3 regions of the Arthrobacter sp. NQ4 genome follow, and region 1 is predicted to be linked to each of the others. Evidence: riboswitches for the same ligand, from Rfam matches in the RefSeq annotation. Region 1 holds a riboswitch; each other region holds the start of a gene.
The links. A riboswitch is a leader RNA that binds a small molecule or an ion and turns the genes downstream of it on or off. The one in region 1 is predicted to bind S-adenosylmethionine.
Positions count from the first base shown of each region.

Region 2: another riboswitch for S-adenosylmethionine. It lies ahead of PUN51_RS12960 (aminotransferase class V-fold PLP-dependent enzyme); the one in region 1 lies ahead of PUN51_RS08935 (DUF1737 domain-containing protein).
Region 3: another riboswitch for S-adenosylmethionine. It lies ahead of metX (homoserine O-acetyltransferase MetX); the one in region 1 lies ahead of PUN51_RS08935 (DUF1737 domain-containing protein).

Region 1 covers NZ_JARETC010000004.1:83,785-93,447, reverse strand. Annotated here, with positions in the region: gene cls (cardiolipin synthase) at 1-1,266, opposite strand, end outside; gene PUN51_RS08960 (aminodeoxychorismate lyase) at 1,361-2,287, shown strand; gene PUN51_RS08955 (pyridoxamine 5'-phosphate oxidase family protein) at 2,347-2,811, shown strand; gene PUN51_RS08950 (TetR/AcrR family transcriptional regulator C-terminal domain-containing protein) at 2,849-3,553, opposite strand; gene PUN51_RS08945 (hypothetical protein) at 3,776-4,030, shown strand; gene opgC (OpgC domain-containing protein) at 4,169-6,637, opposite strand; SAM riboswitch class IV at 6,806-6,921, shown strand; gene PUN51_RS08935 (DUF1737 domain-containing protein) at 6,935-7,210, shown strand; gene PUN51_RS08930 (rhodanese-like domain-containing protein) at 7,207-7,617, shown strand; gene PUN51_RS08925 (O-succinylhomoserine sulfhydrylase) at 7,618-8,826, shown strand; gene PUN51_RS08920 (HNH endonuclease signature motif containing protein) at 8,891-9,663, shown strand, end outside.
Region 2 covers NZ_JARETC010000007.1:10,927-20,589, reverse strand. Annotated here, with positions in the region: gene PUN51_RS13000 (DUF4097 family beta strand repeat-containing protein) at 1-258, shown strand, start outside; gene PUN51_RS12995 (PadR family transcriptional regulator) at 258-872, shown strand; gene PUN51_RS20845 (50S ribosomal protein bL37) at 990-1,064, shown strand; gene rsrA (mycothiol system anti-sigma-R factor) at 1,169-1,429, opposite strand; gene PUN51_RS12985 (sigma-70 family RNA polymerase sigma factor) at 1,426-2,238, opposite strand; gene PUN51_RS12980 (DoxX family protein) at 2,475-3,023, shown strand; gene aroA (3-phosphoshikimate 1-carboxyvinyltransferase) at 3,030-4,418, shown strand; gene rsgA (ribosome small subunit-dependent GTPase A) at 4,402-5,517, shown strand; gene hisN (histidinol-phosphatase) at 5,562-6,374, shown strand; SAM riboswitch class IV at 6,528-6,641, shown strand; gene PUN51_RS12960 (aminotransferase class V-fold PLP-dependent enzyme) at 6,678-8,096, shown strand; gene PUN51_RS12955 (class I SAM-dependent methyltransferase) at 8,182-8,940, shown strand; gene PUN51_RS12950 (metal-dependent transcriptional regulator) at 9,014-9,663, shown strand, end outside.
Region 3 covers NZ_JARETC010000003.1:167,788-177,450, reverse strand. Annotated here, with positions in the region: gene PUN51_RS07310 (HNH endonuclease signature motif containing protein) at 1-1,276, opposite strand, end outside; gene PUN51_RS07305 (VOC family protein) at 1,483-2,121, opposite strand; SAM riboswitch class IV at 2,283-2,397, shown strand; gene PUN51_RS07300 (bifunctional o-acetylhomoserine/o-acetylserine sulfhydrylase) at 2,442-3,764, shown strand; SAM riboswitch class IV at 3,868-3,983, shown strand; gene metX (homoserine O-acetyltransferase MetX) at 3,996-5,111, shown strand; gene PUN51_RS07290 (MFS transporter) at 5,291-6,673, shown strand; gene PUN51_RS07285 (zinc-binding dehydrogenase) at 6,678-7,808, shown strand; gene PUN51_RS07280 (LysR family transcriptional regulator) at 7,844-8,776, opposite strand; gene mmsB (3-hydroxyisobutyrate dehydrogenase) at 8,888-9,663, shown strand, end outside.

The DNA.
Region 1 (9,663 bases):
CAGGACCGCTACCTCGTCATCGATGGTGAAGTGCTTGGCATGCAGCACGAACGGGGCTTTATAGAGGTAGATCCGTACCCCGGCTTCGAGGAGTGCCTCGTAATAGGACCGCTGGGCGTGGTGGACCAGGAACTGGTCCCCCTTCTCCGAGACGAACAGTTCAACATCCACGCCGCGCTGGGCCGCGGTGGTGATGGCGTAGAGCAGCGAGTCGTCCGGCACGAAGTAGGGGCTGCAGATGGAGATCCGGTGCTGGGCCGAATAGATGAGGGTGTTGAAGAGCCGGAGGTTGTTCTCCGTAATGAACCCCGGACCGCTGGGAACCACCTGGGCCGTGACGGTGCCGGGTTCCGGGTTCGCCGGGAGCTGCAGCTGGTGTTCCAGCGACTCGTCAGTCTCGCTCAGCCAGTCGGTGGCGAAGACGACGTTCAGGGTGGTCACGATGGGGCCGCGCAGGCACGCCATCAGTTCCACCCATTCACGGCCGGCCTTGCGGTGCCGCGGGTTGTTGTAGGAGGGCTCGATCAGGTTCTGCGAACCCGTGAAGGCGATCTCGCCGTCGATCACCATGATCTTGCGGTGGTTCCGCAGGTCAGGGCGGCGCCACTGGCCGTGGATGGGCAGGAGGGGCAGCATCCGCTTCCACTGGATCTTGCCCGCGCGGAGGCGGTTGAGCAGCTTCCGGTACCCCTTGATGCGCAGCGTTCCGATGTGGTCGAACAGGAGCCGCACCTCCACGCCCCGTTCGGCGGCTTCCTCCATGGCGGTGAGCAGGTCGTTGGTGACGTGGTCCGAACTCATGATGTAGAACTCGGCGTTGACGAACTTCTTCGCCTTCCGCACAGCCTTGGTCATTTCCAGGATGGAATCCGGATAGCCGGGGATCAAGTCCACGGAGTTTCCGTCCACCATGGGCAGCGAGCCCAGGGTGCGGTTGAGCTCAGCAGCGGACTTCACCCACTCCGGGCCGGGGTAGTCGCTTTCCGCATCCGAAAGCGCGGTGATGCCCGCCTGCACGCGTTCGTTGACCAGCTGCTGCTGTGCCCGCCGGCGGCTGGACAAGCGGAAATTGCCGAACAGCAGGAACAGGACGATGCCCACGAACGGAATGAAGAAGATACCCAGCAGCCAGGCCATGGCGGTGGTGGGGCGCCGGTTGCCGGGAATGATGCCCAGCGCCAGGACCCTGATGGCCAGGTCGGCGAAGCCCAGGAGCACCACCACCCATGTGGGCGCGGTGCCGGCAAGCGAAAAAGGCCACAACACGTTTAAAACCCCCGGGGAGATTGGGCCCCGGAGGACGGCTTCCGGCCGGTGCACTCTGCCCAGCTTATCCGCGGTACAGCACTAAGCTGGTGCCATGACCTCTCCAGCCCCCGTGGTTCTTGCCTTCCTCGATCCTGCTTACCCCGACGGCAGGGTGGCCGATGCCACCATACCCCAGCTGCTGGTCACGGATCTGGGGGTCACACGCGGCGACGGCGTCTTCGAAACCATGCTGGCCGTGGGTGGAACGGTGCGGAAGATGCAGGCGCACCTGGACCGGCTTGGGGGCTCCGCCGCAGCACTGGACCTGGCCATCCCGGACCAGGAGGCATGGCGGCGCGTTATTGCGGCTGCGGTGGCCCGGCACCGGTCCGAGAACCCGCCGGCAGACCCCGCCGCCGATGAGCTGGTGGTCAAACTGGTGGTCACCCGCGGCGTTGAAGGCGAGGCGCCCACGGCCTGGGTGCAGGCGTCGCCGGCCGGCGCTGCCGGCCGCAGGCAGCGCGAAACGGGCATCGACGTCATCCTCCTTGACCGGGGCTACGACAGTGATGTTGCCGAACGGGCCCCCTGGCTGCTCCTCGGCGCCAAAACCCTTTCCTACGCCGTCAACATGGCAGCGCTGCGCCATGCCCACAAACAGGGTGCCGACGACGTCATCTTCCTGTCCTCCGATGGCCGCGTGCTGGAAGGCCCCACGTCCACCGTGCTGCTTGCGCATGTGGAGAAGTCCGACGACGGCACAACAGTGAAGCGCCTCATCACGCCCCAGCTGGACAGCGGCATCCTGGCCGGCACCTCCCAGGGCGCCCTCTTCGCGGCCGCCAAGGCGGCGGGGTGGGAACTGGGCTACGGTCCCCTGGAGCCCCGGGACCTCATGGACGCGGATGCGGTCTGGCTGATCTCCAGCGTCCGCCTGCTGGCGCCCGTAAACCGGATCGACGGCAAGGAAATCGGCACCCCGTCCGTCCAGAAGGAACTGACCGCCGAGTTGAGCGAACTTTTCGCCGGCATCCACTAGGCCGCAACAAGCGGCGCAATCCCTTTTCCCACTCCCGCATCACCCGTAAGGTGTGGACCATGGACTCGCGAAACCTGCCGATTGAAAACCTGTCCTTCGACGACTGCTGGGAACTCCTCGACAATGACGCGGTGGGCAGGCTGGCCATCGTGGTGGACGAGCATCCCGAGATCTTCCCCGTGAACTACGCCGTCCACCTGCGCAGCATCGTCTTCCGCACCGCACCCGGGTCAAAGCTTTGGGGCGCCAGGATGGAACGGCCGGCAGCACTGGAAATAGACGGCTACGACCCCGCCTCGGAACAGGCCTGGAGCGTAGTGGTTCGCGGCGAAACGGAAATCATCGAGGACCAGGGCGTTAAGGATGCGGTGGACGCACTCGGCCTGGAACCGTGGCAGCCGGGCGAAAAGGCCCACTACGTGCGGCTGAACGCCAAAGCACTGACGGGGCGCCGGTTCCGCGTGAACCGGCCGGACATCTGGAACACCCGCCTGCAGGACCGGCGCCGCGCGTCCTTCGAATAGCGCCGCCCGGGCAATCCGCCGTCAGCAGGCCCCGGGGTCAGGCGGCGGGGCCTGCCGCCTGCCGTGACAGCTGTGCTTCCAGCCCCGACAGCAGGATGCCAAGTCCCTGGTCAAGTTCCGCCTCGCCGTCGTACTCTGCCAGGGCGGGAGCAAGGGCACGCAGCTTGGGGAATTCCTTCGCCGGCAAACGGTGGAGCCCCAGGCGCAACAGCACCTCGTTCTCTTCCGGATCCACCACGTACTCCTGCAGCTCGTTCAGGATGTGCCCGTAGAGGAAGCCGTAGTAGGCGCGGTAGACGTGGAGGGCATCGGCCGGCGCGAATCCTGCCGAGCCCAGCAGGGACAGGATCTGTTCCAGCGGCCGCAGCGTGCCCAGGGGGCGAAGGCCCAGGGGCGTGGAAAGGGGCCGCGTGACCAACAGGGGAACCACATTGGGATGCTGCAGGGCGAGCGCCCGCAAGCTGTGGGCGATCTTCCGCAACTGGGCTTTCCAGTCCGGGTCCGATGGATGGATGCTTAGCTGGTTGAGTACCAGCTCGGTAACCCCGTCCAGCAGTGCGGCGCGGTTCTCGGCGTAGCGGTAGAGGCTCATCGGATCCCGGCCGAGTTCCTGCCCCAGCCGGCGCATGGTCAGGGCCTCCAGGCTTTCGGCGTCCACCAACTCCAGGGCCTTGGCCAGCACAATGTCCCTGCTCAGCCTCGTTTTGGCCTGCCCGGGCTGGGAAGTGTTGGCGGAAGTCATCACAAAGGTCCTCACTGGCGGCCCTCGTCCCGAAGTAACTGGGACGGTTGCCTCATATCTGGTCTACAGGTAAAGTCTACATCGTAGACAAGATGACCTCTTGAGCTTTTCGGGACCTCTCAAGGAAAGCGGCTACACAATCCTTTGCCACCTTGTGCAGGGCATCGAGGTTCGCCGCTGGAGCCTACCGGCGGCACCACGCACCGAGCGAAGGGACGCCTCATGGCCAATTCGCAGTTTGATCTTTTCCTCCACGAAGCCACCTACGCAGACAATGCCTCGGAATCCAGCCTGGACCGCGACCGCCTCTACGGGCTGTACACCAGCTGGTGCTTCGTCAACGAGCAGCCCACCGGCACCGAGTCCAGTTTCTGGGCTGCCATGAAACACAAAGTCTCGGTTCGCCGCAACGGACTGCGCATGAAGGGGCCGGCCGCTGCGGACTACATCCTCAGCAGCTACCCGCGGCTTGTTTAAGGCCCCCCGGGCTGCCAACGGGCCGCAGGGTAACCAGCGGCGCATGATGACATGCTGTGGCACTTTTGTGCCGCAGCATTTTCATGCCCGGATGCACCCTGGAACCAGGCAAAGGGGCCGTCCCCCAGGCGGGAATCCCTAGGTGGGAACGATCCGGAAAAGGAACCTGGTGCGGACCATCACCCACAACAGGCCCAGGACCACGGCGTAGGCCGCGGTGTTGAGGAAGATGCTCTGCTGCTGGAGCGCCGGGATGTTTGTGACGACGGCGATCAGCACCACATGCATGATGAAGACATACAGCGTGGCGCGGCCCAGCGGAATCAGGAACCAGCCCAGGGCACGCTCCACCGGTTTCCAGTAAGCGCTGAGGAACGCGTAGGCGGCTACCACCAGGACCAGGACGTTGAACAGCCGGCCGGGCGCCAGGTAGGTCCGGCCGAAGAGTGCGTCATACATGGCGCGGTAGGAGGCGTCCGGCATGAGCGCCAAGCGGACGTCGTAGTTGTTGGCCAGGTACGGATTCCCCCAGGACAGGAAGGCCAGCGCAAACGCTGCCGCAGTGCAGGCCGCCACCACCCACGTGTGCGCCGACAACCACGCAACGATGCTGCGGCGGTAGTAGCCAACAACCAGGCCGAGGACGAAAAGCACCTGCCACACCAGCAGGGGAAACGAGTCCTCAAACTGGGATGGCAGGATCCTGAACCGGGTCACGGCGCCTACCGCGTACACGGCGAGCGTCGCCAGCAATACCCAGACGGCCTTGCCGCGGTTCAGCGCCGCAAGGATCAGCGGGCTGGCCAGCAGGAGCACCACGTACAGGCCCATGACGTTGAACTGCCAGGGACCGAACTGCAGCAGCACGATGGCCGGCAGCACCTGCGGCGGCACGGGGAACTGGAACAGCGACGACATGCCGGCGTAGAGGTCGTAGGTCCGGCCGGCGCCGCCGTGTCCTGCGCCGCCGGTCCCCTGGTCCACGAACGTGGTCAGGGCCTCAGTGTGGAAGAACGGGAGCAGGGAAAGAAGGAAGACGCCGATCAGCACGGCCAGGGCGGTCACGTAGAGCTTCCCGGCCCGGCGGGACGTCAGGTCCACCACCCGGCCGAAGTCCTCCTTGGCCTTGGGCCCGTACACCATGCCCACCACCAGGCCGGAGAACAGGACGAACAGCTCCGCGCCTGACACGAAGCCCACCGCCTCCTGGGTGAGCAGCTGGAACAGTGAGGCCATGCCCAGGTGGTTGACCACCACAAAGACAATGGCCAGTCCGCGCAGCAGGTCCACCCGCGAATCCCTGGTGGAAGGGTCCTGGTAGCTCCAGGACGTGGCGGTGTTGATCCGGCGGGGAACCTGCCACAGGGCCACCAGGAGGATGACCATGGCGGCACCAACGGTCCAGGGGGCGGCGCCGGAAAGCGTGTTGGCCCGCACGTAGGTGCCTGTGGACGCCACATCCGTGACAGGGCCGGTGACCATCGGCGATGCCTTCAGCCTGTCCAGGGCGGCCTTGGCAATATCCGGGCTTCCCGTGAGCAGCCAGCTGATGCTTGCCACGCCGGTATCCCGCGTGCTGGTCCGTTCGTCCCACACCACGGCGGCCGTCCCGGCGAAAGCGGGTGACGTGGCAGTGGCCACCACCTGGTCCCACCAGCCCGTCTTGATGTCCGCCTCGGGCGCCCCACCGGACGCAGGGCTGTAGAAGGCCGAAGTCTGGAGGAGGAAAGGCTTTTTGCGTCCCTCCACGTAGGTGCCGTAGAAGTTTTCGCCGCCGGAGGCCGTCAGCATCTCCTGGAGTTCGCCCGGACGCGGCGTCGTGTTGACGGCGGCCCCGCCGGCAGTGTCGTCGTGATAGGCGGTCAGGCCCACCCAGTCCACGGCGTCATCGCCCGGGTAGTAGGGGGCATAGGCGCTGTCGCTTCCGTTCCAGGTCCCGTCCCCGTTCGTATCCAGGAGGGAAAACCCGTCGCTTCCCGGCTCCGGGGCATTCCGGTTCCGTTCAAAGGGGTAGTCCTTGCCCAGGTAAGGCGCCCACACCATGGCGGCCCGGCCGCCGTCGTCCTTCTTGAAGGCTGCCGCCACGGCCTGGAAAGCCTGCCGGTACGTGGCCGGCTGCTGGCCCCAGGCCACCCAGCTGGCATTCATATCGGGGGCGAACCGGACCAGCAGTTGGCCCTTGAACCCCGATGTCAGGTCGCGGACCTGGGCTGCGAACGCTTCCGCCTCCGCGGGGCCGAGCTGGTCCAGGGGCACCGACGGCTTCACCGTGAGCAGGGCGTGGGCGCCTTTGGCTGCAGTTTGCTGCAGGAAGCCGTCGATGTCATTCCGCTCCGATTCGCGGTACGGAATGGTGATGTCGTGGCCGAAGACGGCGGGGCCGGCGCCCAGCCTGTCGCTGAAGCCCGCGGCCGTATCCTCACCCCACTCGAGGACCGCCCCCAGCCACGGCTTGCCCTTGTCCGGTGGAGCAGGCGCCGCGTGTGCCGGGCCTGCCGGGACCACCAGGGCCAGTAGGACGATGAACACCGCGGCGAAAAAGGCTGCGATGGAACGCGGACGGTTCCGCGGGATGGCGGCGTGGTGGTGCGATACGTGTGCCCGCATGCTGACAAGGACCCCCCGGTACTCATTGCTCTGGATACGGGGCGGCGCCCCCGGTAAGAACTTTATCGGCCCATGGGCATAACCCGTGCCGTGACGCGGACGGCTCAATTACGGAACATGACGACGGCGGCGATGCGGCCGGGCGCGGCAGGTGTTACGTTTTTGGGGAGTAATGAGTACCGGCGCCAAGCCCTGACTTGCCGGTCGGCAACCCTCCCTTTCGCGGCGGGGTGCCTCAGGTGAATACTCGGCATATCGACCGATTCGAGCTGCAAGCGTGAGAGAAGGAGATCCGTCGTGTCCGACGCACCCGCCCCTGACGAAAGACTGTCCTACCGCCTGATTACGGGCGCGGACAACCGTGAATTCTGTGAGCGGATCTCCGCTGCACTCGCCGATGGCTACGTCCTGCACGGCAGCCCGGCGGCAACCTTCAACGGCACCACCGTCATCGTGGCGCAGGCAATCGTCCTTCCGGCCGCGATCGCTTCCGCCGACGCCGCCGTGGCCACCGCCGTGGACCAGCTCGATGCCGAATTTGAGGGCGAGTTCGACGGCGAGGGCCACGCATGAGCTACGCGGGAGACCTGACGCCGCAGGAAGCCTGGGCCAAGCTGGAGCAGGGCGCCATCCTGGTGGATGTCCGCACCGAGGGCGAATGGGCCCACATCGGCATCCCGGACACCAAGGCCACGGACAACGATCCCCTGTTCATCCAGTGGACCTTCCCCGGCGGCATCCCCAACCCGGACTTCGTCAAGGACCTCCAGGAGCAGGCGCCGGAGGATCCCCACGCGGAACTGCTGTTCCTGTGCCGGTCCGGCCAGCGGTCCATCGCGGCCGCGACTGCCGCCACCCAGGCCGGCTTCACCGCCTACAGCGTGCTGGAGGGCTTCGAAGGCGAGCCCGACCGCTACGGCGAGCGGACCGTCAATGGCTGGAAGAACCGCGGCCTCCCCACCAACCTCGGAAAGAACTAAGTGACCTTCAACCCAGACGCCCCCGGCTGGAACCCCGACACCCAGGCAGTCCGCGGAGGCCTGGACCGCTCCAACTTCCAGGAAACGTCCGAGGCCATCTTCCTGAATTCAGGGTTCGTCTACGAGTCCGCCGCGGCAGCTGAACGGGCCTTCACCGGCGAGGACGAGCGCTTTGTCTACTCCCGCTACGGCAACCCGTCCGTGGCCACCTTCCAGGAACGGCTCAGGCTGCTCGAAGGCACCGAAGCATGCTTCGCGACGGCGTCGGGCATGTCCGCCGTGTTCACCTCGCTGGGTGCCCTGCTGGCTGCGGGGGACCGGGTGGTGGCCGCCCGGTCACTGTTTGGTTCGTGCTTTGTGATCCTGAACGAGATCCTGCCCCGTTGGGGTGTGGAGACGGTCTTCGTGGACGGCCCGGACCTTGACCAGTGGCGCGAAGCCCTGTCCAAGCCCACCACCGCCGTCTTCTTCGAGTCCCCGTCGAACCCCATGCAGGAGATCGTGGACATCGCCGCCGTCAGCGAACTGGCCCATGCGGCCGGGGCCACCGTGGTGGCGGACAACGTGTTCGCCACTCCCCTGCTGCAGCGCTGCGGGGACCTCGGCGCCGACGTCATCGTCTACTCCGGCACCAAGCACATCGACGGGCAGGGCCGGGTGATGGGCGGTGCCATCCTGGGCACCAAGGAATTCATCGACGGACCGGTGAAGCAGCTGATGCGCCACACCGGCCCCGCGCTTTCCGCTTTCAACGCCTGGGTCCTGACCAAGGGCCTGGAGACCATGGGCCTGCGCGTCAACCACTCCTCGGCGACCGCACTCCGGCTCGCAGAATGGCTGGAGGAACAGCCGGCGGTGAGCTGGGTGAAGTACCCGCTCCTGAAGTCGCACCCGCAGTACGGGCTGGCGGCAAAGCAGATGAGTGCAGGTGGCACGGTCCTTACCTTCGAGCTCGCTCCTTCCGGCGGACGCACGGGCAAGGAAGCGGCGTTCGCACTGCTGGACGGGCTGCGGATCATCGATATCTCCAACAACCTCGGTGACGCAAAGTCCCTGATCACGCACCCCGCCACCACTACCCACCGCGCCATGGGCCCGGAGGGGCGGGCCGCCATCGGCCTGAGCGACGGCGTGGTCCGGCTCTCGGTGGGGCTCGAGGACCCGGAAGACCTCCTCCGCGACCTGGAACAGGCGCTGAAGCAGATCTAGCGGGGGCGGGACCAGGTCCGCCTGGCCAAATACATATGTCAGTGCCTCGTTGGATGATGTCGGTATGGGAACCAGCGGTGGTGTCGGGGTGGTGCTGGCGTCGATCGATGCCTCTGTTGCCGCCCTTGATTCGCTGAACCGTCAGGACTCTTTCCTTGCTGCCGCGGCGGCTGCTGGTGCCGGTGTGGATGTGTTGCAGCGGCGGTATGGGATCCGGCTGGAACGGCTGGAACTTATGGCTCGGCTGGAGGCGCAGCTCGCTGCGATGCAGGCACGGGCCGCTGCTGAGGCAGTGGAGTTCCAGCGCGCCCTGACCCCAGCGGACGCCTCGATCCAGGACCGCACTTACGCGGACATGTCGGTGGTGGAGGAAATCGCCGGGGTGGTGACCATCAGCTCCGCGGCAGCGGGCGCTTTGGTGGACCAGTCACGGCGGATCTGCTCCCTGCCGCACGCCATGAACGCCCTGGCCGCGGGCGCGATGTCCTGGCAGCACGCCCGGATTGTCGCCGACGAAACCGAGGGCCTCACCACTGACGGCGCGGCGTCGCTGGTGGCGCATTTCTTCGACCCGGCCGCACCCCAGCCCGCCCGCGGCGCGGCCCCCGGTGACCTCGTACCGTCACGGTTCCGAGCCAAGGTCCGCGGGTGGCGGGAACGCCATCACCCGGAATCGATCGAGAAGCGCCATGTAAAAGGGGTAGCTGACCGGCGGATGGAATACACCCCCGAGCGGGACGGTATGGCCTGGGTCTCGCTCTACCTCCCCGGGGACACCGCCTGCGCCATCTGGAACCGCACCACCGCCACCGCCCGCGGACTCCAAGGTCCCACCGA
Region 2 (9,663 bases), on a different contig from region 1:
GGCTCCAACTCCGTCTCGGGAGACCTCACCATCCGCCTGCCCGCTGACGTGGGCGTCGACATCGTCGCCAAGTCCGCCGGCGGGGCGGTGATCCTGGACGGCCACCAGTGCCTCCTTACGAACGGCAAGGTGGAGACGATTGCCGGGCCCGATGGGCAGCTGATGCTTGTCCGGACCAACTCGGTGTCCGGCAAAACCTCGATCTCGCACGAACCGGCACCGGCGCCCGTCGACTCCCTTGGGGAAGCTGAACGCTGATGCCTCCCGTCTTCGCACACGGTGCGTTGCGCCTCTATCTCCTCTCCCTGCTCGAAAGCGGCCCCAAGCACGGCTACGAGCTCATCAAGGCGCTCAAGGACCGGTTCGGCGGGACTTATTCACCGAGTGCGGGAACCGTCTACCCCAGGCTGGGCAAGCTCGAAGAGGACGGACTGGTGTCCACCGAGCCGGCGGGACGGCGCACCAACTACCGCATCACCGCCGCCGGCCTTGCTGAACTGAACCGGCGCCGCGAGGACCTGGCGGGCGTTGAGAATGACATCGCAGCCTCGGTGCAACGGCTTTCCGGAACCCTCAGGGAGGACATCCGCAGCAGCATGCGGGGGTTCCGGAGCGACCTTGCGGCAGCGGCGGAGGCAGCCCGTGCCGCGGCTGCCTCGGCCACCACTCCGCCGGGAAGCGGCCAGTCGCAGGCGCGCAGGGGGCAGCCGCTCAGGGAGGCAGAACTGCTGCTGCAGGATTTCCGCGACGAGCTCCGCGCGGACCTGCGGCGCCAGGCCATGCACCGGCCCATCAGCCCCATGACGCTGGAGACGGTCAGGACGGCCCTGGACGACGCCCGTGCGGCCATCCGCGGCACCCTCCAGCCCTAGCACCCCGCCACGCAGCCCTGCCGCAGGTCATCCGCCGTTTCCCGGTTCGCGGGGCGCCAGATCATGTGGGAGACTTGAGGGCAGCTCTTTTGAGTACCAACAGTAAGGAGGCCAGCTATGAGCAAGCGTGCACGCAAGCGTCGTGACCGTAAGCGTGGCGGCGCGAACCACGGGAAGCGCCCCAACACCTAGGCAAATGCCAGGGACTACGGTTCAAGTGAAGGACCCCGCAAGCCACTCGGCTTACGGGGTCCTTTGCTGTCTTCGGCCCTGATGGGCGTTACCGCGTCCGGTACCTACGCCTCCACGGGACGGATCGCGTGGATCCGGTCCAGGATGGCGTTCTTGAGGTTGTCCGGTGCGGATTCGGTGCAGGACCGCTTGACCATGTTGCGGATGACGCATTCGAGGTCATACTGCTCCGTGCATTCGGGGCAGTCATCAAGGTGGTTCTTGATTTCCGTAATATCCTCGCGGGTCAGTGCCCCGTCAAGGTACTCGTAGATGCGTTGCATCCGGGTATCGTCGCAGTCGCCCAATCCCTGGCAGTCGCTCATTTCCTGTTCTCCTGTGCTTTGCTTCCTGCCGCATCCGACGCATCCGCGGCCGTTTTGAATCCCCGCTCGGCGGCGTATTCCGCGAGCATGTCCCGCAACATTCGCCGGCCGCGGTGGAGCCGGGACATCACGGTGCCGATGGGCGTGTTCATGATGTCTGAAATTTCCTTGTAGGCGAAGCCCTCCACGTCCGCGAAGTAGACCGCCAGGCGGAACTCTTCCGGAATGTCCTGCAGCGCCCTCTTGACGTCAGAATCCGGAAGGTGGTCCAGGGCTTCAGCCTCGGCCGAACGCAGTCCGCTTGACGTGTGCGATTCCGCCCGGGCCAGCTGCCAGTCCTCGATGCTGTCCGAGTTGGACTGCAGGGGCTCACGCTGCCGTTTGCGGTACAGGTTGATGTACGTGTTGGTCAGGATCCGGTAGAGCCACGCCTTGAGGTTGGTGCCGGGCTTGTACTGGTGGAATGCCGAGAAAGCCTTGGTGTAGGCCTCCTGGACCAGGTCCTCCGCGTCCGACGGGTTCCGGGCCATACGCATCGCCGCGGAGTACAGCTGGTCGACATACTGCATGGCGTCCCGCTCAAAGCGAAGGCGGCGTTGTTCCACGCTTTCCGTGGCAACGTCCACGGTGCTGTCTTCGGCGTCCGCGTCAACGGCCGGCGGACCGGCATCCGCCGGCCCTGCGGCCAGGGGTGACGTTCCTTCCCTGCCGTTCGCTTCGCCGGGAGAAGCCTCATACATGGCCGCGACGGCCGGATCCAGGGTGCTCATCGCCTTCAAGTCTACTGTCAGCCGCCCTGCCGGGGGCATGCCGTACCCGGGCGGCTCGGTGGCCAGCTTGTCCACTGCCACCGGTCCCGCCTGTCTGGTCCCGTCCAACACCTTCCGCAAGGCCCAACTCCGCTCTGTATCGGGTGATTGATCGCCGGGCCCATCCTTCAGACCCGACAGCCATAACCGTCTCCCGCGGGCAAATATTCCCCAAAAGTGCAAGACTAGGACCGACTCCGCCGCTCGCCGCGGTTCGTCCATCCAGGAGGAAATCCATGTCCTTTGTCCGCACGCTCGCCAGGCCCATGCTCGCCTCCAGTTTCGTTCTTGCCGGACTGGACAAGCTCAAGAACTCCGACGACACTGCACAGCAGCTCTCACCCCTGCTGCGCAAGGCTGCGGCCTCGCTTCCCTTCCAGACGAACGAGAAGACCCTGGCCCGCGTCATCGGCGGAACCCAGGTGGGAGCCGGCGTCCTGTTCGGCCTTGGCAAGTTCTCCCGGCTCTCGGCCGGCCTGCTCACCGTGGTTTCCCTCCTGAACACCTTCGTTGAGTGGCGCAGCGCGGACATCAGCAGCAAGGAAGGGCGCGAAGGCCGCAGGAACCAGCTGCTCAAGAACCTCTCCCTCAGTGGCGGCGCCCTGCTCGCCTCCGTGGACACTGCAGGCAAGCCCGGCCTCGCCTGGCGCGCCGAACACCTGGCCGCCGACGCCCGCCGGAACGCTTCGCACCTGGCCGCCGACGCCCGCCGGACCACCACCAAGAAGCTGAACAAGGCGGACAAGGCCGTACGCCGCGCCGTCGAGCACGCCGCGGGAGCCTAAGCACGAATGACCGCAGCAGCTGCCACCCGGGACACCTCCGGAACACCCGTCCAGCACTGGGCCGCACCTTTCGCGTCCCGGCCCGTCAACGCCACCGTGACCGTCCCCGGATCGAAGTCCCTGACCAACAGGTACCTGGTCCTCGCGGCCCTCGCGGACGGCCCGTCCCGGCTCCGGGCACCCCTGCACTCCAGGGACTCCGCACTCATGATCGAAGCGCTCAGGCAGCTCGGCGCCACCATCACCGAAGTGCCAGGGGACGGATCCTTTGGGCCTGACCTGGAGGTTGTTCCGCTCCCGGCGGCAGCCGCGCCGTCCGCCACCAGGATCGACTGCGGGCTTGCCGGCACCGTCATGCGGTTCGTCCCGCCGCTCGCAGCGCTCCGCAACGGCGCCAGTGTGTTCGACGGCGACCCCCATGCCCGGAAGCGTCCCATGGGGACCATCATCGAAGCCCTCAAAGCCTTGGGCGTGGCCGTTTCCGCCGAAGACGGCACCGCGCCGTCGTCGCTCCCGTTCGTGGTGGAGGGCACCGGCGCAGTCCGGGGTGGCCACCTGGTGATCGACGCCAGCGCCTCGTCGCAGTTCGTCTCCGCCCTCCTGCTGGTGGGAGCGAGATTCGACGAGGGCCTGCACCTTGAGCATGTCGGAAAGCCTGTGCCGAGCCTGGACCACATCAACATGACGGTGGCTGTCCTGCGCGGCGCCGGCGTGTCAGTGGACGATTCTGTCCCCAACCACTGGGTGGTGGCACCGGGACCCATCCGCGCCTTCGACCAAAGGATTGAACAGGACCTCTCCAACGCCGGGCCCTTCCTGGCGGCGGCCCTGGCCTCACGGGGTACGGTCCGCATCCCCAACTGGCCCTTGGAAACGCAGCAGGTGGGCGACCTCTGGCGCGGCATCCTGGCCCGGATGGGAGCCACCGTCTCCCTTGCTGACGGCGTCCTGACCGTCACCGGCGGCCCGGAGATCAAGGGCGGTGACTTCGCTGACACCAGTGAGCTGGCTCCTACGGTCGCGGCCCTGTGCGCCCTTGCCACGGGGCCTTCCCGGCTCAGCGGGATCGCACACCTCAGGGGACATGAGACCGACCGGCTGGCGGCCCTGGTCGCGGAAATCAACCGGCTCGGCGGCGACGCCGAGGAAACCAGCGACGGCCTGGTCATCCGGCCCGCCCGGCTGCACGCCGGCGTAGTCCACAGCTACGCCGACCACCGCATGGCCACGGCCGGGGCAATCCTGGGCCTCGCGGTGGACGGCGTCCAGGTGGAGGACATCGCCACCACAGCCAAGACCATGCCCGACTTTCCGCAACTGTGGACAAACATGCTGGCCCAGGATGCTGCCGGGACCCCGGGGCCGGAAGGGCGCGGCAGTGGCGCGGAGCACTGACTCCTGGGACGAATCAGACGTCCGGATCCGCCCCAGCAAGAAAGGCTCCCGGCCCCGCACCAAGGACCGGCCCAGCCATGACGATGCCGTCACCGGACGGATCATCACGGTGGACCGCGGCCGGTACACGGCAGTGGTGGGCGAAGACTCGGGCAACGAACGCGTTGTCATCGCGGCGCGGGCCCGCGAACTGCGCCGCTCGCCCGTGGTTGCCGGCGACTTCGTCTCACTCGTGGGGGACGTGTCCGGGGCACCGGACACACTTGCCCGCCTGGTGAAAATCCAGGACCGCCACACCCTCCTGCGCCGCAGCGCCGACGACACCGACCCCGTCGAGCGCGCCGTGGTGGCCAACGCCGACCAACTGGTGATTGTGGTGGCGGCCGCCAACCCGGAACCACGCACCGGGTTCATCGACCGCGCCCTGGTGGCTGCCTATGACGCCGGGATCGAGCCGATCCTGCTGGTCACCAAGGCCGACGTGAAAGACCCCGCGGAGCTGCTGTCCAACTACACCCACCTGGACTTCCCGGTGATCATCAGCCGGACCGCCGATGCACAGGCCTCCGGGATCGATGCACGGTCGGACGACGGCCTCTCCGCCCGGCTGGACAGCGCGGCGGTGGCCGACCTCCGCGCCCATCTCGACGGCAAGGTCACCGTGATGCTGGGGCACTCCGGCGTGGGCAAGTCCACCATGGTGAATGCGCTGACCGGCGCCGAGCGGGCCACCGGCGGAGTGAACGCGGTCACGGGGCGCGGCCGCCACACGTCGTCGTCGGCCTTGGCCCTGCGCCTGGCGGACGCGCCGGCCGGCAGCTGGATCATTGACACCCCCGGTATCCGTTCCTTCGGACTGGCACACGTGGACCCGGACCGGATCCTGCGCTCCTTCCCCGACCTGTCCCCCGGCATCGAAAACTGTGAACGCGGGTGCAAGCACACTGCAAACGCGGTGAACTGCGGCCTCGACGACTGGGTGGCAGGCGGACACGCAGGTCCCACCGGCCCGGCACGCCTGGCATCGCTCCGGCGGCTGCTCGGCACGGACCCGCGCATGGACGCACAGGAAACCAAAGAGCTCGGCAGCGTCAACTGACGCGTTCTCCCGGCAGAAGCGTCCACAGACGGTAGTTTGTAACCATGATCCAACCCGCTTCGAGCTACAACGATGACCTGCGCCTGGCCCATGTCCTGGCCGACTCCGTGGATGACCAGACCATGAGCCGCTTCAAGGCCCTGGACCTCCACGTTGAGACCAAGCCGGACCTGACGCCCGTCACCGACGCCGACAAGGCAGCGGAGGAAGCCATCCGCGGCCAGCTCTCGCGCTCCCGGCCCCGCGATGCCGTCCTGGGTGAGGAGTTCGGCAGCACCGGGCACGGTTCACGGCGCTGGATCATCGATCCCATTGACGGGACCAAGAACTTTGTCCGGGGCGTCCCGGTCTGGGCCACGCTGATCGCCCTGGTGGATGAAGGCGAGCCTGTGGTGGGCGTGGTCAGCGCCCCGGCCCTCGGCAAGCGCTGGTGGGCGGCAAAGGGCATGGGCGCGTACATGGGCCGGTCCCTGGCAGCTGCCACCCGGCTGCGCGTCTCCGACGTGTCCAGCCTCTCCGACGCCTCCCTCTCCTACTCCAGCCTGAGCGGCTGGAAGGAACGCGGCAACCTCGACGAGTTCCTCGGGCTGACCGAAGACGTCTGGCGGACCCGGGCCTACGGCGATTTCTGGTCGTACTGCATGGTGGCAGAGGGCTCGGTGGACATTGCCTGCGAACCGGAGCTCAACCTCTACGACATGGCTGCGCTGGTGCCGATCGTGGTTGAGGCGGGCGGCCGGTTCACTTCCCTCGAAGGCGAGGACGGACCGTTCGGCGGGAACGCGCTGGCCACCAACTCGATCCTGCACTCAGAGGTGCTGCACCGCCTCAACCCGTACCTGGACGACCTGCTGTAACTGCCACGGTTTGGCCCCCTTAGGCGAATATTGCGACGCCGGACACCTCCAGACGGGGGTGTCCGGCGTCGTTTATTCGATATTGCGTAACAAAGCCCTTAACAATTGCCGCGGCTTCAATCCTGGCCGCCCCATGTCCTACGCTTTTATGCAGGTCACGAGTGCCAGCGCAAAACCCCGGTTTGCTGGCCGGCAACCCTCCATTCGCGGCGGGGTGCCCCGGGTGACGACCAGGCCGGTCCGGAGTGGATGCGGCAAGCGCGGATTCCCTATGCCGGAGTCCTGTATTCAAGTGAGGTCTCTGTGACAACTGCCACCGTCTCCCCCCAGCCCGCCATTGCCGAATCCGGCGCTCCCGGAGATCGCCACGCCGTTGCCGGCCGTCCCCTTGCTGCCGTCACCGGCGCGGAAATCCAGGCACCACTGATTTCCGGCGGCCACATCCGGTACGCGAACCTTGACTACGGCGCATCCGCTCCGGCGCTCTCCGTGGTCTCCGCCTACCTGAACGAGATCCTGCCGTACTACGCGAGCGTCCACCGCGGGGCCGGCTACGCGTCCCAGATCAGCACGTCCGTTTACGAGAACGCCCGCAGCATCGTCCGGGACTTCGTGGGCGGCCGGCCGGATGATTCGGTCATCTTCACCCGCAACACCACCGATTCGCTGAACCTCCTGGCCGGCTGCCTGCCTGCTACCGACGGCCGGCATGACGGCGAGGTCCTCTACCTGGACATCGAACACCATGCCAACCTCCTGCCGTGGCAGGGCGTTCCGCACCGCAGCATCGTTGCCGCCGACACCATCACCGGCACCCTGGACGCCGTCCGGACCGAGCTGGAGCAGGGCGGCGTCAGCCTGCTGGCCGTCACCGGCGCCTCCAACGTCACCGGCGAGATTCTTCCCATCCGGGCCCTGGCCGCGCTGGCCCACCAGCACGGCGCCCGGATCGTGGTGGACGCGGCCCAGCTCGCGCCGCACCGCAGGGTGGACATCAGCGCGGACGACGTCGACTACCTCGCCTTTTCCGGCCATAAGCTGTACGCGCCGTTCGGCGCGGGTGTCCTGGTGGGACGTCCCGACTGGCTGGACACCGGTGTCCCGCACCTCGCCGGCGGCGGGGCGGTCAAGGAAGCACGGCTCGACGGCGTCAGCTGGGCCACGGGCCCGGCCCGCCACGAGGGGGGCTCGCCGAACGTCCTCGGCGCCGCCACCCTGGCCCGCGCCACCCAGGTCATCGCCGAACTCGACCAGGACCGGTGGCACGCCCACGAATCCGCCATCCGTTCCTTCCTGGTGGAGGGCCTGCAGGACATCGACGGCGTCACCGTCCACCAGATCTTCAAGGACACCAACCCGGAAACGGACACCATCGGCGTGGTCAACTTCTCGGTCGAGGGCTACGACGCAGGGCTGGTGGCCGCCTACCTTTCCGCAGAGCACGGGGTGGGCCTGCGCGACGGCCGCTTCTGCGCCCATCCCCTGCTGAAGCGCCTGGGCCTGCCGTCCGGCTCCCTCCGGGCAAGTTTCGGCGTGGGTTCGCGGCTGGAAGACGCCGAACGCCTCCTCGCCGGCATCCGGACGCTGCGCAGCAACGGACTGGGATGGGATTACGTGGTGGATGCGGGCCGCTGGGTGCCCGCCAATGATTTCCGCACCTACCCGCACTGGGCGCCCAATACCCCCGGGACGGCCGGAGCAGCCCCCTGCCTGGACGACTAGGCGGCGGGGCGGCGGCTGCCTGCTGATGCCGGGCATGCGGTAAATTCGAAGGACATCCGCAAGCAGCACCAGAAGGAGGCCACGCGTGGTTCGGGGTGGCCCCAGGCTTGATCACGGCCGGCGCACGGAGCTCGGGCAGAGCTTCCAGGACGGCGGCCGCCACTACCAGCGGGTCCGTCCCGGCTATCCTGCGGAATCTGCACGGTGGCTGGTACCGGCCGGAGCCCATGACGCCCTGGACGTCGGCGCCGGTACGGGAAAGTTCACCGCATTGCTGCTGGCCATGGGGCTGGACGTCACCGCCGTCGACCCCTCTGCGGACATGCTCGCCCAGCTGAAGGCCCACTGCCCCGCCGCCACGGCTGCGCCGGGGACTGCCGAGGCGACAGGCCTTCCCGACGCTGCCTTCGACGTCGTGACCGTTGCCCAGGCGTGGCACTGGTGCGACCCCCTGGCGGCAAGCACCGAGCTGGCGCGCGTCCTGCGCCCGCACGGAACACTTGGCCTGGTTTGGAACCAGCTGGACACCTCCGTCCCCTGGGTGCACCGGCTCTCCCGGATCATGCACGCCGGCGATGTGTACCGGCCCGGCCACAAGCCCGTCGTCGGGCCAGAATTCCACCGGCTCGAAGGTCACGTCACCCACTGGCAGGACAGGGTGACCACCGGGCACTTGATGGAGCTCACCAAGTCGCGCAGCTACTACCTTCGGGCCGGTGAGGCGACGCGGGCAAAAGTTCTGGCCAACCTGGACTGGTACCTGCACGAGCACCTGGCCCATGCCCCCGGCCAGGAACTTGACCTTCCCTACCTCACCCTGGCCTGGCGCGCCACCAAGGCATGACGCACGCGGTCTGCGGCGGGGTGGCCGAAGCGGCGCACTCTGCCGCACCGGCCAAACCGGTAGGCTTGGGCATGTGAAGACCAGCGCGCCCTCCTCCTCGATCGAGGACTACGTCAAGGTCATCTACTCATTCACCGAATGGCAGGACAAGCCCATCACGTCCTCCCAGCTGGCACAGCGGCTGGGAGTGGCAAATTCCTCGGTCTCGGAAATGGTCCGGAAGCTGAAGGACCAGGGCCTGGTGGACCACAAGCCCTACAGCGCCGTCACGCTGACCGAGGCCGGCCTGCGCCTGGCCCTGTCCATGGTCCGGCGCCACCGGCTCATCGAGACCTACCTCGTCCAGCGGCTCGGCTACAGCTGGGACGAGGTCCACGATGAAGCTGAACAGCTGGAGCATGCAGTGTCGGATACGTTCATCGAGCGCGTTGCCGCCAAGCTCGGGGACCCTAAGCGGGACCCGCACGGCGACCCCATCCCCACCGCGGACGGCCAGGTCCTGATGCCGCGCGCCCACCTGCTCGCCGCGCTGGACCAGGGACACAGCGGCAAGATCACCAGGATCAGCGATGACAACCCCGAGCTCCTGCGGTACCTCGCCGCCCAGGACATCGACCTCGACGCCGAAGTCGAGGTGATGGGACGGCGGCCGTTTGGCGGCGCGCTGATGGTCCGGATCGCCGGTTCGGGCGGCACCCGCGACTACGACCTTGCTGACGAAAT
Region 3 (9,663 bases), on a different contig from region 1:
GGTGGTGTTTGGGGCAGAGTTGGGCCAGGTTGCTGACGTTGGTGGTGCCGCCGTGTTGCCACGCTTGTAGGTGGTCGGTTTCGTTGTCGGGGGTGCGGTTGGTGCAGCCGGGGAATGTGCATTTGGTGTCGCGCATCCTGATCCAGCGTTTGATGGCCTCGGTGAGCCGGTAGTTTTTCCGGCCGATCTCCAGTGGTGCCCCGTCGCGGGGGTCGATCAGGACCCGGTAGAACGATTCCGCCCCGTCGGCGACAAGTTTCCGTGCCATGGACGCCGGGATTGGTCCGAAGCCGTCCAGTAAGGCGGGTTCGTCGGTGGCTCCGAGGAGGGCGAACACGGGCACGGTGACCAGGACATCGGCCCGCGGCGCAGGGACCTTCCCGACCCCGGTGACACCCTCCGTGCCCTGAATGCCGAGGCCGGGACCGTCTTCCTCGGCGTGGCCGGCGCCGAGGAGCAGCGATGCTGCGATGTCGGGGCGGAGTTGGGTAAGGGTGCGGGGTTCGTCTGGTCCCTGGAGGCCGCGGGCGGTCGCGGTGGTCCGGTTCCAGATAGCGCACGCGGTGTCCCCGGGCAAGTAGAGGGAGATCCAGGCCATACCGTCCTTGTCCGGGGTGTATTCCATCCGCCGGTCAGCCACACCCTTTACATGGCGCTTCTCGATCGAGTCGGGGTGGTGGCGTTCCCGCCAACCACGCACCTTCGCCCGGAACCGGGACGGAACAAGCTCGCCGGGGGCCGCGCCGCGGGCGGGCTGGGGTGCAGCCGGGTCGAAGAAGTGCGCCACCAACGCCAGGGCGCCCTCGGTGGTGAGGCCTTCAGTCTCATCGGCGACAATCCGGGCGTGCTGCCAGGACATGTCCCCGGCGGACAGTGCATCGAACACCAGCGGCAGGGAGCAGATCCGGCGTGAGTGCTCCACCAAAGCGCCCGCGGCCGCCGAGCTGATGGTCAGCACCCCGGCGATCTCCTCCACCACCGACATGTCCGCGTAAGTGCGGTCCTGGACAGTGGCGTCCGGCGGCGTCATCGCCTGCTGGAAGGCAACGGCTTCGGCAGTATCCAGCGCCTTCATCGCGGCGAGCTGCGCCTCCAGCCGGGCCGCAACCTCCAGCCGTTCCAGCCGGATCTCATACCGCCGTTGAAGCACGTCAACACGGGAACCAATGCCGGCGCCGGCAGCCAGGGAAGTATCTTCGAAATCCAGCGCATCGATGGCAGCAACAGAGGCACGAACACCCTCCAAAACCACCTCAACACCACCGCTGATTCCCATGCCCACATCATCCAACGAGGCACTGACATCCAAAGTGTGCACGGTTCATGCTGGCGTCCTTCATAGCGGCGCAGGGGGCAGCTTCTTAAATTAATTCGGCCGCCATTGGGTGGTGACGCCGTTGTCACCACCCAATGGCGGCCGAAGTTTGCCCGGGCACAACCCGGGGACCTCCCCGAAGTGATCCGGGGAGGAACGGGGGAGGGTCAGATGGTGACGGCTCCGTTGGCGGTTTCAAAGGTGACCGAGAGGATGCCCGGGGTTCCGTGCGGGGCGACCCACTCCACCGCAACGTCCTCGAGCGGCTTCTCCACCGGCTCACCCAGCCACTCGGTGACGCGCGAGGCGGAACCGGCGATGGTCAGGCAGCTCATCTTGAGGTTGCTCTCGTACGCGTGGGACGGGTGGAGCGAGGGATCGCCCTCCCACTTGAGCATGTACGGCACCTGGGGATCGGCGATGAGGCCCAGGATGCCAATCTGCTTCCAGACCAGTTCGCGGCCGTCCGGGAACTTGCGGTTGCCGTTCACGGCGGCGCGGCCCAGGCGTTCCTCGAAGGGGGCGAGGTCGTCCACTTCGACGCACCAGCCCATCCAGCCGCCACCAGCAGCGGAGCGGGCACGTACTGCCTGTCCGAACGGTGCCTTGTCCGATGCCGGGTGGTCCAGGACCTCAACGACTTCGAGGTACTTGTGGCCGGCGAGCGGGATGATCATATTCCGGGTTCCGAAGCGGGGGTGTACGCCACCCTTCACTGCCTCAACGCCGAGGGCAGTTGCAATACGTTCGGTAGTGGCCGCGAGGCCATCGTGTTCACAGGCGTAAGAGACGTGATCCATGCGCATGCGAACATCTTGGCACTTTGTGATCAGGCTCTCAGCTAAGGGCACCCTTACTAGTATTTGTGGCGCCCGGCGCCCCCGTTATTCGGCCGAGACAGTGGCCGGAAGACCATGTTCGTCACAATGCTGTCCACGGCAACCGTCCGGTTCCTAGACTGGGCCCAGGTCATGAGTGCCAGCGCCAAGCCCCGGCTCGCTGGCCGGCAACCCTCCATCCGCGGTGGGGTGCCCCGGGTGAAGACCTGGCTCCCCGGCAACAGCCGGGAGCAAGCGCGGCCCGTACTGCCGGTGAGCATGCCGGGCCCATGTCAAAGGAGATTTGGATGTCCAACGGATGGTCCTTCGAAACCCGCCAGATCCACGCAGGCCAGGCGGCGGACAGCGCCACGGGGGCCCGCGCCCTGCCTATCTACCAGACCACGTCATTCGTGTTTCCCAGCGCTGAAAGCGCCGCCAACCGTTTTGCCCTGGCTGAACTTGCGCCCATCTATACCCGCATCGGCAATCCCACCCAGGATGCCGTCGAGCAACGGATTGCCAGCCTCGAAGGAGGCCTGGCCGCGCTGCTGCTGAGCTCCGGGCAGGCCGCCGAAACCTTCGCTGTCCTGAACATCGCCGAGGCAGGCGACCACATCGTGGCCAGCCCCAGCCTTTACGGCGGAACCTACAACCTGTTTGCGCACACGCTGAAGAAGTTCGGCATCTCGGTGACCTTCGTGGCCGATCCGGACAACCTGGACCAGTGGCGCGATGCCGTGCAGCCCAACACCAAGCTCTTCTTCGGTGAAGTGGTGTCCAACCCGCGCCAGGATGTCCTGGACATCGAAGGCATCTCCGAGGTGGCCCACCAGGCCGGCGTGCCCCTCATTGTGGACAACACCTTGTCCACGCCGTACCTGATCCGCCCACTGGAGTGGGGAGCGGACATTGTCCTGCACTCGGCCACCAAGTACCTGGGTGGCCACGGCTCGGCCATTGCCGGAGTCATCGTCGATTCCGGCAAGTTCGATTTCGGCAAGGATCCGGAACGGTTCCCCGGCTTCAACACCCCGGACCCCACCTACAACGGCCTGGTCTACGCCCGCGATCTCGGTGAAGGCGGCGCACTCGGCGCCAACCTCTCCTACATTCTCAAGGCCCGTGTGCAGTTGCTGCGCGACCTCGGCTCAGCCGTCTCGCCCTTCAACGCGTTCCTGATTTCCCAGGGCCTGGAGACGTTGAGCCTGCGGGTGGAGCGCCACGTTGCGAACGCCACGGAAGTGGCGCGTTGGCTGGAGGCAAGGGACGACGTCGAATCCGTCGCCTACGCGGGGCTGCCCTCCAGCCCCTGGTACGAGCGTGGCCGCAAGTACGGACCCAAGGGGACGGGCGCCGTCGTGGCCTTCAATCTGGCCGGCGGGGCAGAGGCGGGCAAGCGCTTCGTCGACGCCCTGGAGCTGCATTCCCACGTGGCCAATATCGGCGACGTCCGCTCCCTGGTCATCCACCCCGCGTCCACCACGCACAGCCAGCTCTCGCCGGAGCAGCAGGTTGTGGCCGGCGTGCACCCGGGCCTGGTCCGGCTTTCCGTTGGCCTGGAGCACATCGACGACATCCTGGCCGACCTGGAGGCAGGCTTCCGGGCAGCCAAGGGCGCCGACGCGTAGCCCCAAACGCGAGCGTCGCAGCATGTGCCGGCCGGCAAACCGGGAAGTCACAACCAGTCATACTCTTGGCCTGGAGTGGGGGGTGTTTCGTACACTCGAACCAGGTCATGAGTGCCAGTGACAGCCCCGGCTTGCTGGCCGGCAACCCTCCATCCGCGGTGGGGTGCCCCGGGTGAGGACCTGGCCTGCCGGTCAGACGACGGCAGGCAAGCGCGTAGAAGAGGTCTTGCCATGACGGTTACCGTCGCCCGAACCACCATCCCCGAACACGGAATCGTGCGTTACGCCTCCATCGGGGGTCTGGAACTCGAAGCCGGGGGATACCTCCCGGACGTCACCCTGGCCTACGAAACCTGGGGGACGCTCAATGCGGACGCCAGCAACGCCATCCTGATCGAGCATGCGCTGACCGGCAGCACCCACGTGACCCGCGGCGACACCGACGAAGAAGGTTGGTGGGAACAGCTGGCCGGCCCCGGCGCTCCCGTGGACACGGACCGCTTCTTCGTGGTGTCCATCAATATCGTTGGCGGCTGCTACGGATCCACCGGCCCGTCATCACCCGCGCCGGACGGAAATCCCTGGGGCTCCAGGTTTCCCCTCGTCACGCTGCGCGACAGTACGGTTGCCGAGGCAAGGCTCGCGGACCAGCTGGGCATCAAGAGCTGGTTCGCCGTCCTCGGCGGATCCATGGGGGGCGCCCGCGCCCTGGAATGGGCGGTGACGTACCCGGAAAGGGTGCAGCGCTGCGCCGTGATCTCCGTGGGAGCCGCCAGCACGGCCGAACAGATTGCCTTCGCGCAGGCCCAGACGCTGGCCATCCGGCAAGACCCCAATTTCAACGGCGGGGACTACTACGGCGGTCCGTGCCCGGAAGATGGGCTGGCACTGGCCCGGCGCATCGCCCACATCACCTACCGGTCGGCTGCCGAACTGGAAGGCCGCTTCGGCCGGGCACCCCAGGCGCCCGAGTCGCCCCTGCAGGGGGAAGTTCTTGCCTCCCGCGGCCGCTACCAGGTGGAAAGCTACCTGGACCACCAGGGCAACAAGCTGGTGAAGCGCTTCGATGCCAACAGCTATATCGCCCTGACCGAGGCACTGATGAGCCACGATGTGTGCCGGGGACGGGGAACCTTGACCGAAACCCTCGCCGCCTCCACGGCACGGTTCTTCGTGGCCGCCGTCGACTCGGACCGGCTCTATTTTCCGTCGCAGTCCCACGAACTGGCCCAGGCGCTGCCCGGGGACGTGGACGTCCATGTCATCCAGGCACCGATCGGGCACGACGGGTTCCTCACCGAGATCGGGCAGTTGGGCGGCCGGCTGCGGAGCAGCTTCCTGGTCTAGGCGCCGCCTGGCGCACAGCCCTTAATGTGCATTCCTGCAGATGCGTTCTGCACTAATCGGCGTTGAGGTTGCGCCGCAGGCAGACCATACTCATCGAATCCGGCTTTCGTGGTGTGCATCACACCCGTCTGCCATTGACTGGTCCCCGTGGTGTCGACGACGACGCCGAAGGAGTTCGCATGAGTACGGAAAGCTCCGCCGCAAGGCGCACAGAGGAAACCGACGTCAAGGCCTCAGGCCTTAAGAAAGTGGTGACGGCCTCCATGGCCGGCACGGTCGTGGAATGGTACGAGTTCTTCCTCTACGCATCGGCCGCCACCCTGGTGTTCGGGAAGGCCTTCTTCCCCAACGCCGGCACGGAACTGGACGGCATCATCGCCGCCTTCCTCACCTATGCCGTCGGTTTCGTCGCACGCCCCATCGGCGGAATCGTCTTTGGCCACTTCGGCGATAAGTTCGGCCGCAAGCAGCTGCTGCAACTGAGCATCATCCTGGTGGGGGTCTCCACCTTCCTCATGGGCTGCCTGCCCACCTTCGGACAGATCGGCTACTGGGCGCCCGCGCTGCTGGTATTCCTGCGGTTCGCCCAGGGCTTCGCCGTGGGCGGGGAATGGGGCGGCGCCGTGCTCCTCGTGGCAGAGCACAGCCCCAGCAAGTCACGCGGCTTCTGGGCCAGCTGGCCGCAATCGGCAGTGCCGCTGGGCAACCTGCTGGCCACGGCCGTGCTGTTCGTCCTCTCCTCCACGCTGACCCAGGACGCGTTCCTGGGCTGGGGCTGGCGCGTGGCGTTCTGGCTCTCCGCAGTGATCGTCATCATCGGTTACTACATCCGCACCAAGGTCAACGACGCCCCCATCTTCCTGGAGGCCCGCAAAGAGGTGGACGCGGGCCACAAGGGCTACGGCGTGGCCGAGGTGTTCCGGCGCTACCCGCGCGGCGTCTTCACCGCCATGGGCCTGCGCTTCGCGGAAAACATCCTCTACTACCTGGTGGTCACGTTCTCCATCACCTACCTGAAGACGGTGGTGCAGGCTGACACCACGCGGATCCTGCTGCTGCTGCTCCTTGCGCACACCGTCCACTTCGCCGTCGTGCCCATGGTGGGCAAGCTGTCGGACCGCTTCGGCCGCAAGCCCGTCTACATGGCCGGCGCCATCATGGGTGCCACCTGGGGCTTCTTCGCCTTCCCCATGATGGACACCAAGAACGATGTCATCATCCTGGCGGCCATCATGATCGGCCTGGTGTTCCACGCCTTCATGTATGCCGGGCAGCCCGCCATCATGGCGGAAATGTTCCCCACCCGGATGCGGTATTCCGGCGTCTCGCTCGGCTACCAGGTGACGTCCATCGTGGCGGGCTCACTGGCGCCGATCATCGCCGCGTCCCTGCTGGGTACCTACAAGTCCTCCGTCCCGGTGGCGGTGTACCTGCTCATCGCGTGTGCCATCACCGCCGTCGCGGTCTTCTTCCTGAAGGAAACCCGGGGCATCTCGCTGCACGACGTTGACGCGGCCGACGCCAAGGGCACGGCAGACCTGCTCGCTGCCAGCAAGAAGTAGGGCCATGAAAGCCGCCGTCCTCTACTCCACCGTTCCCGCCCCGGCCCAGGGAAAACAGAGCTACGCCGAGTCCAGGCCCCTGCTGGTGCAGGAGCTGGAGCGGCCGGAGCCGCGCGCCGGTGAGCTCGGAGTTTCCATCACCTACTCGAGCCTGTGCCATTCGGACCTGTCCGTCGTGGACGGTTCACGCGTCCGGCCCCTTCCCATGGCCCTGGGACACGAGGCCGTGGGGCGGGTGGTGTCCGTGGGCGACGGCGTCTCCGACGTATCCGTGGGGGACCATGTGGTTCTGGTGTTCGTGCCCAGCTGCGGCCAGTGCCGGGCCTGCCTGTCCGGCAGGCCCGCGCTCTGCCACCGGGCAGCTGAGGTGAATGGATCCGGAGACCTGCTCCATGGTCCGGCACTGTTGCGGACGCCGGCGGGGGAGCGGATCAACCACCACCTGGGCGTTTCCGCCTTCGCTGACTACGCGGTGGTTGCGCGGGAATCAGTGGTGGTGATTGACGACGACGTCCCGGACACCGTGGCGGCGATGTTTGGTTGCGCCGTGCTCACCGGAATGGGAGCGGTGTTCAACACCGCCGCAGTCGGCCCCGGCCAGTCCGTGGCAGTGTTCGGCCTGGGGGCGGTGGGCCTGTCCGCCGTGATGGCGGCCCGCCTGGCAGGGGCCACGAGCGTCATCGCCATCGACCCCAACCAGGGGAAGCACCAGCTGGCCCGCGACGCCGGGGCCACCGCGGTAGGGACGCCGGAGGACGCAGGGCGGCTGATTGAGGAAGCAGCCGGCGACGGCGTCGACGTCGCCATTGAAGCGGTGGGCTCAGCCGGTGTCATCGCATCCTGCCTGGAGCGGGTCACCAGGGGTGGCGCGGTGGTCTCCGTGGGCCTGCCCCACCCCTCCGCAGAGTTGACGGTACCGGCCCTGCAGTTCGCCGGGGCCGGCAAGCGGCTGCTGGGCTCCTACATGGGCGACGCCGTTCCCGCGCGGGACATCCCCAGGTACCTCGGGTACTGGCGGGACGGCAAACTGCCGGTTGAGCTGCTGCACACCGACACCCGGCCACTCGGCGAGATCAACGAGGGCCTTGATGCGCTCGCAGCGGGACAGGTAGTGCGGCGGCTCTTCCGGGCCTGAACCGTCAGGCCCGGTTCCTCACCCGCCCCGGCTCCTCACCCGGCGAGCAGCAACGACCGCTCCTTCACCTCGTCCTTCAGGGCCGCGATCACGGCCTGCACCCGCGCTGACCGAAGCGACTCCGGCCGTGCAACAGCCCAGATGGGCAGCTGGCGCTCAAAATCACCTGGCAGCACGGGCACGAAATCTTCACGGTCTCCCACCATGAAGTTCGGCAGCAGCCCAATGCCGGCGCCCTGGCGCACCGCCTCCACCTGGGCGAACACGCTCGTGGCCTGGAAGCTTGTCCTGGGCGTCGGAAGCTGCGATGACCAGCGGGGCCCAAGCTCCGCCACTTGGAGTGCAGACTCCACGTAGGAGACAAACGCGTGCTGCCCCACGTCGTCGAGCGTTTCCGGCAGGCCGTGCTGCGCCGCATAGCCGGGGCTGGCGTAGAGGCGCAGGTAGTAGTTGCTTAGGAAGATGGTCTGCGCGGTGCTGACGTCGGCGCGGCCCACCACGATCTCCAGGTCCACCCCTGACCGGTTCTGGCTGACTTTCCGGGTGGCACTCAGCATCTCGATGTTCAGCTGCGGGTTCTGCTGCTGGAGCCGCACCAGCGACGGGGTGACGAACACGGCTCCCACTCCGTCCGTGGTGGCGACCCGGACCAGGCCGGCAAGGGCACTCTGGTCCTGGCTGATCAGGCCCGACAACGAGCCAAGGGTGCTTTCGATCGCCTCCGCCGCCTCTACCGCGGCCGCACCAAGCTTCGTCAGCTCCCAGCCGTGTGGGCTGCGCTCCAGGGTACGCCCGCCCAACTGTTTGTCCAGGGCCAGGATCCGGCGGGAAATGGTGGTGTGTGTGGTGCCCAGGGTCTCGGCCACCGCATTGAACCGGCCCAGGCGCGCCACGGTCAGCAGGATGAGCAGGTCGTCGGGGCTGGGCAACCGTCTCGAATCCACGGGCGGCCTTCCTCTTGTGTGCATCAATGCACAGAGCGTCTGTAATTTTTCCCCTTGATTGCACTCTAGCAGGGTGTGATCGTAGACACAGACATGCCGGCAGCAACGCCGGAATGGAAGCAAAGGAGCTTACGCATGGCAGTTATCGGATGGATCGGCCTGGGCAACATGGGCGGCCACATGTCGGTGAACCTGGTGAAGGCCGGGCACGATGTGCGCGGCTTCGACCTCAACCCCGCGGCACTGGCAGCCGCCGAGGCAGGCGGCGTCAAGCGTGCAGCCAGCATCGCCGAAGCGGTGGACGGCGCGGACGCCGTCTTCACCATGCTGCCCAAGGGTGAACACGCCCGCGCCGTCTACCTTGGGGAGGACGGTGTTCTGAAGCACGCGGATACCCGCACGCTGCTCATCGACTCCTCCACCATCGACATCGCCTCCGCGCAGGAACTGCACGACGCCGCTGCTGCCGCCGGCTTACGCTTCGTGGACGCCCCGGTGTCCGGCGGAATGAGCGGTGCCGAGGCCGGAACCCTGACGTTCATGGTGGGCGGTGAAGAGGGTGCCGTCAAAGACGCGTCGGGCTACATCGGGCCCATGTCCGGAAACATCATTCCCACCGGTGGTCCCACCACGGGCCAGGCAGCCAAGATCTGCAACAACCTGATGCTTTTCATCAACCTCGCCTCCACCGCGGAGGGTGCGGTCCTGGCTGACCGGCTGGGCCTGGACAAGCAGGTCTTCTGGAACATCGCCTCGGTCTCGTCGGGGGACTCCTGGGCGCTGCGGACCTGGTACCCGGTCCCCGGAGTGGTTCCCACCGCGGCCTCCAACAACGACTTCGCACCCACATTCACCACCGAGCTCGCGAACAAGGACATCGGCCTGGCCATCAGCGCCGCCGAGGACACCGG